DNA from 3 places in the Mesorhizobium sp. M2C.T.Ca.TU.002.02.1.1 genome. Region 3 is predicted to be linked to each of the others. Evidence: predicted binding sites of a transcription regulator. Region 3 holds the regulator's gene; each other region holds the start of a gene.
The links. The regulator PhoB, encoded in region 3, activates phosphate uptake and scavenging genes when phosphate is short. The targets are predictions, from matches to a motif close to TGTCATNNANCTGTCAT.

Region 1: EOD07_RS04820 (LTA synthase family protein) is a predicted target of PhoB. The motif match lies at 1,688-1,704, and genes of this name have one in related genera.
Region 2: EOD07_RS07790 (DUF1045 domain-containing protein) is a predicted target of PhoB. The motif match lies at 1,356-1,372, and genes of this name have one in related genera.

The regions. Positions count from the first base shown of each region.
Region 1 is NZ_RZTO01000052.1:2,786-6,058, forward strand. It holds gene fabG (3-oxoacyl-[acyl-carrier-protein] reductase) at 1-304, opposite strand, end outside; gene fabD (ACP S-malonyltransferase) at 536-1,477, opposite strand; gene EOD07_RS04820 (LTA synthase family protein) at 1,755-3,273, shown strand, end outside.
Region 2 is NZ_RZTO01000096.1:2,039-5,311, forward strand. It holds gene iolE (myo-inosose-2 dehydratase) at 1-107, shown strand, start outside; gene EOD07_RS07780 (DUF3329 domain-containing protein) at 171-383, shown strand; gene iolB (5-deoxy-glucuronate isomerase) at 399-1,211, shown strand; gene EOD07_RS07790 (DUF1045 domain-containing protein) at 1,511-2,218, shown strand; gene EOD07_RS07795 (alpha-D-ribose 1-methylphosphonate 5-triphosphate diphosphatase) at 2,347-3,273, shown strand, end outside.
Region 3 is NZ_RZTO01000113.1:1,885-5,157, forward strand. It holds gene EOD07_RS08800 (ROK family protein) at 206-1,441, shown strand; gene phoB (phosphate regulon transcriptional regulator PhoB) at 1,766-2,455, opposite strand; gene phoU (phosphate signaling complex protein PhoU) at 2,473-3,180, opposite strand; gene pstB (phosphate ABC transporter ATP-binding protein PstB) at 3,201-3,273, opposite strand, start outside.

The DNA of each region.
Region 1 (3,273 bases), on a different contig from region 3:
CGTCCGACATGCGCACGAACAGGCCATCCTTGGTGATGCCGGCATTGTTGACCAGGATGTCGACGCCTTCGAGGTCGGCTTCCGCCTTCTGACCGAGAGCCTTGACCGCGTCGCGGTCGGTCAAATCAGCCGGAAACAGTTTTACCCGGTCACCCAATTCGCCGGCGAGGGCTTCCAGCTTCTCCACACGGGTGCCGTGCAGGCCGACGATCGCGCCCTGGCTGTGCAGGACCCTGGCGATCGCCTCGCCGATGCCCCCCGTTGCACCGGTGACGAGCGCCTTGCGGCCGGTCAGTTCGAACATTTTTGCAACCTCATTTTTCCGAATTCGCCGCGGGCGATCCTGGCTCCGTATACGTCAAATCATCCAAACCACGCCAGAAATCTTCGGCCTTTAGTACATCCTCGTCACCGCGCCGAATGCGCTCCACAACCTCAGCTGCAACGCGATAGTCCTCGTTCAGCGGTTCGGTTTTGCTTAGACCAATCTTCGAAGTGAACAATTCGACACCTATCGGTAACGTTCGAGCGCTCCTTAGCCAAGTGCCGCCAGCGCGGCTTCGACTTCCGCCGCCGTGCCGACGGCGCCGGTGGCGATCTCGCGGTTGATGCGGCGCGCCAGGCCAGACAGCACCTTGCCGGCGCCGACCTCGTAAAGCGTCGACACACCATTGGCGCCGAACCACTCCACCGTCTCGCGCCAGCGCACGCGGCCGGTCACTTGCTGGACCAGGCGGCGGGCGATCTCGTCCGGGTCGCTGGTCGGCGTCACCGTGACGTTGGAGACGACCGGGACCACGGGCGCCTGCTTGGCCACGCCGGCCAGCGCCTCGCGCATGATATCGGCGGCCGGCGCCATCAGCGCCGAGTGGAAGGGGGCGGAAACCTGCAGCATCAGCGCCCGCTTGGCGCCCTTTTCGGTGCACAGCTTCGCCGCCAGCTCGACCGCCGCCTTGGCGCCGGAAATCACCAGCTGGCCGCCGCCATTGTCGTTGGCGACCTGGCAGACGGAGCCTTTGGCCGCTTCCGCGCAAGCCGCTTCGACATCGGCATGCTCAAGGCCGATGATGGCCGCCATCGCGCCCTCGCCTGCCGGCACCGCCGCCTGCATGGCGTTGCCGCGGGTCCTAAGCAGCCGCGCCGCGTCGCCGACCGAAACGAAGCCGGCCGCGGCAAGCGCGGAATATTCGCCCAGCGAATGGCCGGCGACATAGGCCACCTTGTCCTTCAGCGAGAAGCCGCGCGCTTCGAGCGCCCGCATCGCCGCCAGCGACACCGCCATCAGCGCCGGCTGGGCGTTGGCGGTCAGCGTCAGCGTCTCTTCCGGCCCTTCCCAGATCAGTTTCGACAGTTTTTCGCCGAGCGCGGCGTCCACTTCCTCGAAGACGCGGCGCGCTTCCGGGAATTGATCGGCGAGGTCCTTGCCCATGCCGACGGCCTGGCTGCCCTGTCCCGGAAAGGTGAATGCGACGGCCATTGAAGTCTCCCCAGAGGCTGGTTTTTCCCTGCCTCTGGCGCAAGGCGGACGGCCAAGTCAAGCCCGCCGGCGCCCCTCGGACCCTTATTTCAGCCGGAAGAACCGGCTGACTCCCTGTTCCGAAAGGCTTTTTGGCGATCACACCTGATGAAAACCGCTCACGTTTAGTTTGCTGGCTCTTCTTATTTCCGCCACAGGCGCTAGCTTTGCGTGACACTTCGATGACAGAAGCGTGACGGGCGTGGAAGGCGTGTTGCGTGGGCCGGGGGAAAACAGAGTGGCAAGGATCAGAAAAGGCGCGGCCAAGCCCGTGCCGGGATTTTTGGAAGACGATCCGTCCACCGGCTATTTGCCCGGACGAACCTGGCCGACCGTACGCTACGGCCTGGCGACGCTTCTTGCCGCCGCCCTGCTCGTCTTCGCGATCGAATGGATCGTGCGCGGCGATTTCTTCGGCACGGTCGATTTCTTCCTGCAGCCCTTCAAGCCGGGCTGGACCACCATCATCGTCTTCGCGCTGGTGCTGGTCGGGCTCGACGCCATACTGGGCCGCAGCCATCAGAGCCTGATGATCGTGGCGCCGCTGACGCTGGCGCTAGCCTTTGTCGGCCACCAGAAATCGCATTATCTCGGCGACCCGCTCTATCCGACGGATTTCCTGTTTGCCCGCCAGATCGTGGCGCTGATGCCGCTTCTGGTGCGCGAACGGCCGTGGACGGCCATCATGCTGGCCGCAGCCATCATCGGTGGCCTGACGCTGCTCGTCTATTGCTGGCGGACCTGGCGCCGGCGGGTTCCGATCCTCAGCCGCAAGGGCCGCCTGGCGCGGCTGGTGCTTGCCGTGCCGCTGCTCGCCTTCTTCGTCTCGATCATGGACTACGCCACCTTCTCATGGACGCGCGACCGGCTGCAGATCATCCCGATCATGTGGGACCAGAAGGAGAACTACGCCTCCAACGGCTTTGCGCTCGCCTTTGCGATGAATGTGCCGATGGCGCATGTCTCGGCTCCCGCCGGCTACTCCGAAAAGGCGATGGCCGCGATCCAGCGGCCAGACGTCGCCGCTTCGGTGCCGGACGAGAAGCCGGATATCGTCGTGGTGATGAGTGAATCCTTCTGGGATCCGACACAACTGCCAGGCGTCAGCATCAAGCCCGATCCGATCCCGACGGTGCGCGCCTTGCGCTCCGGCTCGATGTTCTCGCCCGAGTTCGGCGGCATGACCGCCAATATCGAATTCGAGGCGCTGACCGGCTTTTCCAACGCCTTCCTGCCGGCCGGCTCGATCCCCTACCAGCAATATGTGCGCACCCCGACGCCCTCGCTGGCGACCTTCCTGAAGAGCGAGGGCTACCGGGCGCGCGCCATCCATCCGGGCACCAACTGGTTCTGGAACCGCGGCGCCGTCTATGCCGATTTCGGCTTCAACGACTTCCGCTCGGAAGAGACGCTGCCGCCGATGGAGAAGCGCGGGCCGCTGGCTTCCGACGCGGCGATGACAGACGAGATCATCCGCGAGGCGGACGCCAGCGACGATCCCGTGTTCCTGTTCGCCGTCAGCCTGCAGAACCATGGGCCTTACGAGCCCTACCGCTACTACAATCCGACGCATTCGGTCGATGCGCCGATCAGTTCCTGGGCGCGGGAATCGCTGCTTTCCTATGCCGAGGGCTCGGCCGACGCCGACCGCGGCCTGCAGCGGCTGATCGACTGGGCGAAGGCCCGCCCGCGGCCGACCATCATCGCCTTCTTCGGCGACCATCTGCCGCCGCTCGGACCGGTCTATGTCGAGACCG
Region 2 (3,273 bases), on a different contig from region 3:
CGAAGAAGAACCCGCCGCTCAAGATGGCGCAGGTCGGCCACAAGGAGCTGATGCGGGTGATGACGGCCGCCGGCTATACGGTGGAGACGCAAGGGTTTCCGGCCTGAACGGTGGATTAGTTGGGGCGCCCGGTTTATCCCATGCGCTTTGGCAACTCCTGGATTGGCGCGATGAAAGACTATGAGCATCCCTTCTTCCGGCCGCTGTGGCGCCGCATCGCCGTCGTGGCGGTCTGCCTGATCTGGTCGGTGATCGAGTTCGCGTCCGGCACGCCGTTCTGGGGCGTGATCGCGCTGGGCTTCGCCGGCTACGCCGTGTGGCAGTTTTTCTACCTCTACAAGCCGACCGAGGAGGCGAAGCCTCCGGCCGAGCCGAAGGAATAATCCAAGGAGCTCCACATGTCGAAACTGCTCGTCAAGGCCGACAAGGGCCACGGCCACGTCGCTCATGTCACGCCGCAAAGCGCCGGCTGGACCTATGTCGGTTTCGATCTGCATCGGCTGAAGCCCGGCGAGACAGCGTCCGGCAAGACCGGCGACCGCGAGGTCTGCCTAGTGTTCGTCACCGGCAAGGGCAAGGCCGCGGCCGGCGGCAAGGACCTTGACCTGCTCGGCGAGCGCATGTCGCCCTTCGAAGGCAAGCCGTGGTCGGTCTATGTGCCGGAAGGCGCCGACTGGTCGGTGACAGCCGACACCGAGCTGGAGCTCGCCGTCTGCTCGGCACCCGGCCTTGGTGGCGGCCTGCCGGTGCGCGTCATCGGGCCTGACGATCTTGGCCAGGAGGTGCGCGGCAAGGGCACCAACACGCGCTACGTCACGAACATACTGCCGGAGGGCAAGCCGGCGGATTCGCTGCTGGTGGTCGAGGTCATCACGCCCGGCGGCCACACGTCGAGCTATCCGCCGCACAAGCACGACCAGGACAATCTGCCGGCCGAATCCTATCTCGAGGAGACCTATTACCACCGCCTCAACCCGCCGCAGGGCTTTGCCTTCCAGCGCGTCTACACGGATGCCGACCGCAACGGCGTGCGCGAGCTGGACGAAGCGATGGCGATCGAGGACGGCGATGTCGTGCTGGTGCCGAAGGGCTATCACCCCTGCGCGGCCTGCCACGGCTACGACCTCTATTACCTCAACGTCATGGCCGGACCGAAGCGGACATGGAAATTCCACAACGCGGCCGAGCACGAGTGGCTGATGAAGACCTGATCGGGATGTATTGATATTCAGGTGAGGCCGGCCTGACCTGAATCTCAACACACCCTAGCAGCTCGGCAAAGCCGTTGGTCCAGTCCGGAAAAATCGTCGGCTAACGAGCTTGCGGCTGGACTTGCCTTCGAAAACCCATGAAAGCTTCGTCAATCCGTCATGGAAATCACCTATGGCAGCGGGTCTGATGCATGTCGCCGCGAGCGCTCTGGCGTTTTTGGACCCACGACTTGCCAGGACAATGACTTGAAGCGCGTCGCATGATCCTTTGGGCGCAGCGCGCTTGACGAGGAACGCCGATGCGCTACGCCATCTACTACACACCGGGACAGGATGAGCCACTGGCGCGCATTGCCGCCAACTGGCTGGGCCGCGACCCGTTCGGCGCGGCGACGCGACCGGTCGAGGCCGTGGGCGATCTGTCGGCCGCGGAAGTCGCCTTCCACACCGCCTCCGCCCGGCGCTACGGATTCCACGCGACGCTGAAGGCGCCGTTCCGGCTGGCGCCGAACGAGACGGAAGCCTCGCTGCGCGCCGCGCTCGACAGCTTCGCCGAGGCGACGCCGCCGGTCGTCATCCCGCGCCTGGTCGTCGGGCAGATCGACGGCTTCTTCGCGCTGGTGCCGGAAACGCAATTCGCGCCGCTCAATGATTTCGCCGGCGAGGTGGTGCGCGCCTTCGATCTGTTCCGCGCGCCGCTCACCGACGCCGAGATCGAGCGCCGCAGCCCCGATGCGCTGAAGCCGGACGAGTTCCGCAACCTCTGCCAATGGGGCTATCCTTACGTCTTCGACACGTTCCGCTTCCACATGACGCTGTCGGGGCGCGTCGGGCCACAGGAAAGCCCACGTCTTCGCGCGGCGATCGACGGCCTGTTCGCCGACGTGCTGCGGCAGCCGGTGCCGGTGGATGCACTGACGCTGTTCGTCGAGACCGAGCCGGGCGCCCCATTCATGGTGCTTTCCCACCATGTGCTTGGCCGTGGCCCGGCCCGCAAGACAGCTTAGGGCGGATCAGCGGAAACGCCGAACCGCCCTATCTTTGTTTTACGCAATTCCGGACGGAAAACCGCAAAGCACTTTTCCTGGAATTGCTCTGATTTGATTGCCGACCGTTCGAGATAGGACCGCCTGAGATGACCGCCGAAACCGTTCTCACCAATGCCCGCATCGTGCTGCCCGACGATATCGTCGAGGGCTCGCTTCTGTTGCGCGACGGCCTGATTGCCGCCGTCGAGCCGGGTGCAGCCCGCGCCGGCGAGGATATGGGCGGCGACTACATCATCCCGGGGCTTGTCGAGCTGCACACCGACCACCTCGAAGGCCATTACGCGCCACGCCCGAAAGTGCGCTGGAACCCCATCGCCGCCGTGCTTGCCCATGATGCTCAGGTCGCGACCGCCGGCATCACCACCGTGCTCGACGCCTTGCGCGTGGGCATGGACGAGGACGCCGACCTGAAGTCCGACGACGTCCGCAAGCTGGCCGACGCGATCGAGGACAGCGTGCGGCAGGATCGGCTGAGAGCCGACCATTTCATCCATTTGCGTTGCGAGGTGTCGGCGCCGGACTGCCTCGAGGCTTTCGCCAATTTCGAGACCGACGAGCGGGTGAAGCTCGCCTCGCTGATGGACCACGCGCCCGGACAGCGCCAGTTCGTCAATCTCGAGACCTATGCCTACTATTACCAGCGCAAGCTGAAGCTGACCGACCAGGATTTCAAGAAGTTCTGCGAGAAGCGGATGGGCGAATCGGCCCGCAATTCCGGCCCGAACCGGGTGTTCATCTCGGCCGCCTGCCGCGAACGCGGCATCGTCCTGGCGAGCCACGACGATGCGACCGCCGGCCATGTCGACGAGGCGGTCGAGCAGGGCGTGCGCGTCGCCGAGTTCCCGACGACGGAAGAAGCGGCCAAGGCCTCCAAGGCGGCGGGCCTCGGCGTGCTGATGGGCGCGCCGAATGTGATGCGCGGCGCCTCGCATTCCGGCAATGTCTCGGCGCGCACGCTCGCCGCCGACGGGCTGCTCGACATCCTGTCTTCCGACTACATCCCCTTCAGCCTG
Region 3 (3,273 bases):
TTTTTTCGAGCCTCGAAAAAACACTGATCCAACGCTGTGCCGCTGTCAACTCGGATTCTGATGGTTTTTGAGGTGTCGCGAACTTTTTTTCGAGCTCCGCAATAAATAATGACAGCGTCGGCTGCTTCTGCCAGTATCCCTAGCATGTCACCGGCGGCCCATGGCATCATCAAGCCGTGATGACCAGGAGGAAATACTTCAGCCAATGTCGGTCGGAATCCGCCACGACGATCTGCGCCGGCGCAACCGCGCCATGGTGATTTCGGCCGTGCGCCGCGCCGGTCAGCCATCGCGGACGGAGATCGCAGCCACCACCGGGCTCAGCCACTCGACCATTTCGGCGATTTCCGCCGATCTGATCCAGGAAGGCATTCTCACCGAAAGCAAGGCCAGCGAGCCGACGGCGTTGAAACGCGGCCGGCCGCAGATCGGCCTGGCGCTCAACCCCGAAGCCGCCGCGGTGCTGACTGTGGTGTTGTCGCTGAATTTCCTGTCGGTCGCCGTCATCGACTATGCCGGCCAGGTGATTGCCGAGGAGCAGCAGCGCCTGGACACCCTTGTCATGCCGCGTGAAGAACTGATCGGCGAATGCATGGCGATCGTCCGGCGTCGGCTGCAGGATCCCGACCTCGACGTCGGCAGCGTCGCCCGCATCGCCATGGGTATCCAGGGCATAACCGATTCCCACGCGCGCGCCATGCTGTGGTCGCCGATCACGCCGCTGACCGACATTCCTTTTGCCGACATCCTCGAGAGGGAATTCGGCATTCCAGCCACCATGGAGAACGACTGCAACATGATGGCGGTGGCGCTGCAGTGGCGTGACCCCAACCGCTATCGCGACAATTTCATCGCCATCCTGTTGTCGCACGGCATCGGCATGGGCCTGGTGCTGAAGGGCCAGTTGTTCACCGGCACACATTCCTCCGGCGGTGAGTTCGGGCACATGATCCACCGTCCGGGCGGCGCGCTTTGCCGCTGCGGCCGGCGCGGCTGCGTGGAGGCCTATGCCGGCAACTACGCCATCTGGCGCAGCGCCATGGGCGTAAGCGAGGATGCCGCGCCGACGGACGTCGGCGACGCCGACATGCGAGCGCTGGCGGCAAAGGCGCGCGAGAAGGACGGCCCCGAGCGCGAGGCCTATCGCCGGGCCGGCGAGGCGCTGGGCTTCGGCCTCGGCAGCCTGTTCGCACTCATCGATCCGGCGCCCGTCGCCATGGTCGGCGTCAGCGCGGCCGCCTTCGACCTGATCGAGCCGGCGCTGAGGAAGGCGATTGCCCAGACCGCCGGCGGCCAGCACTCGGAATCGATCTCCTTCGACACCGAGCCGAACGAGCTGCCGCTGATCCGCGAAGGCTGCGCCATGCGCGCGCTGACCTTCGTCGATCAGGAGATTTTCGCGCCGGGAGTTCAGGCAAGAGCGGGCAAGCACGTTGCGTAGGCAGCTTTGAAGTGACAGTTCCGGGTGTCTCGCCAGTCACCGGAGATCAGCGAAGGCCCCGAAGCTTCGTCATTCCAGGGCGGAGCAGGAGCGAAGCTCCGTCGCGAAGACCCTGGGATCCATTCCGTTACCTCGGACGTAGGGCGCAGCGGAGCAGAATTCTGCACCGTGGTGGCGCCTCAAAGCCACGGAATGGATCCTCGGGTCTGCGCTGCGTCGCTGCGCTCCTTGCTCCGCCCGTGGATGACGAAGCACGAGCGTCTCGGCTACCCACAAGCGTGGGTGCGAGAAGTGCCTGCCCGTCAGGACACCTGCCCCCTGGGACTAGTCTTCCCGGATCGCGTAGCCCGCGCCGCGGATGGTGCGGATGACATCCGGCATGCGGCCGTTGTTGACGGCCTTGCGCAGGCGGCCGACATGGACGTCCACGGTGCGCTCGTCGATATAGATCGTCTCGCCCCAGACATTGTCGAGCAGCTGGCTGCGCGAGAACACGCGGCCGGGGTGGCGCATCATGAATTCGAGCAGCCGGAACTCGGTCGGGCCGAGCCTGATCTCGCTCTTCTTGCGGTAGACGCGATGCGATTCGCGGTCGAGCACGATGTCACCGACCTTGAGCACGCTGGACAGCACCTCCGGCTTGGCGCGGCGCAGCAGCGCCTTGACGCGGGCCATGAACTCCGGCGTCGAGAACGGCTTGACCAGATAGTCGTCGGCGCCGGTCGAAAGGCCGCGCACGCGGTCGCTTTCCTCGCCGCGCGCCGTCAGCATGATGATCGGCAGCCGCTCGGTCTCGGGCCGCATCCTGAGACGCCGGCAAAGCTCGATGCCGGACACCGCCGGCACCATCCAGTCGAGCACGAGCAGGTCGGGAACGTTTTCCTGAAGGCGGATTTCGGCCTCGTCGCCGCGGGTCACCACTTCGACCTGGTAACCCTCGGATTCGAGATTGTAGCGGAGCAGCACCCCCAGCGGCTCCTCGTCCTCCACCACCATGATGCGTGGCGCGATCATCGGGGTAACCTTTTCCGTCAGGCCGCCGGCGCCGACATTGCCGTCTCGTCCTGCTTCGGACGGTTGGCGGGCAATTGCGTGCCGGTCAACACATAGTAGGCGTTCTCGGCGATGTTGGTCACATGGTCGCCGATGCGCTCGAGGTTCTTGGCGCAGAACAGAAGATGCGTGCAAGCGGTGATGTTGCGCGGATCTTCCATCATATAGGTCAACAGCTCGCGGAAGACGGATGTGTATTTGACGTCGATGCGTTCGTCGTCGTTGCGAAGCTTGGCCAGCGCCGTGGCGTCGCCCACCGTATATTCCTGGATCACGCCCTGGACCTGGATCAACACCATCTGCGCCATGGAATCGATCGAATGCGTGAGGTCGCGCGGCGCGGCGCTGACGCCGACCGAGCCGACGCGCTTGGCGATGTTCTTGGCGAGATCGCCGATGCGCTCGAGGTCGCCCGCCATGCGGATCGCTCCGACCACGCTGCGCAGGTCGTCGGCCATCGGCTGGCGCTTGGCGATCAGCGTGATGGCGCGGTCGTCGAGCTCGCGCTGCCTTGCGTCCATGATGGCGTCGTCGGAGACGACGCGCTGCGCCAGCGCATTGTCGGTCTCGAGCAGCGCCCTGGTCGAGGCGCCGACCATCGAGGCGGCAAGGTCACCCATGTCGTTGATGAGCCGGCTGATCTGCCTCAGATCCTCGTCGAAGGAGGCGACGGTATGTTCGGCCATGATGATGTCCTCGTATGTCTTCAGCCGAAGCGGCCGGTGATGTAGTCCTGGGTGCGCTTCTCGCGGGGCGAGGTGAAGATCTTCTCGGTCCGG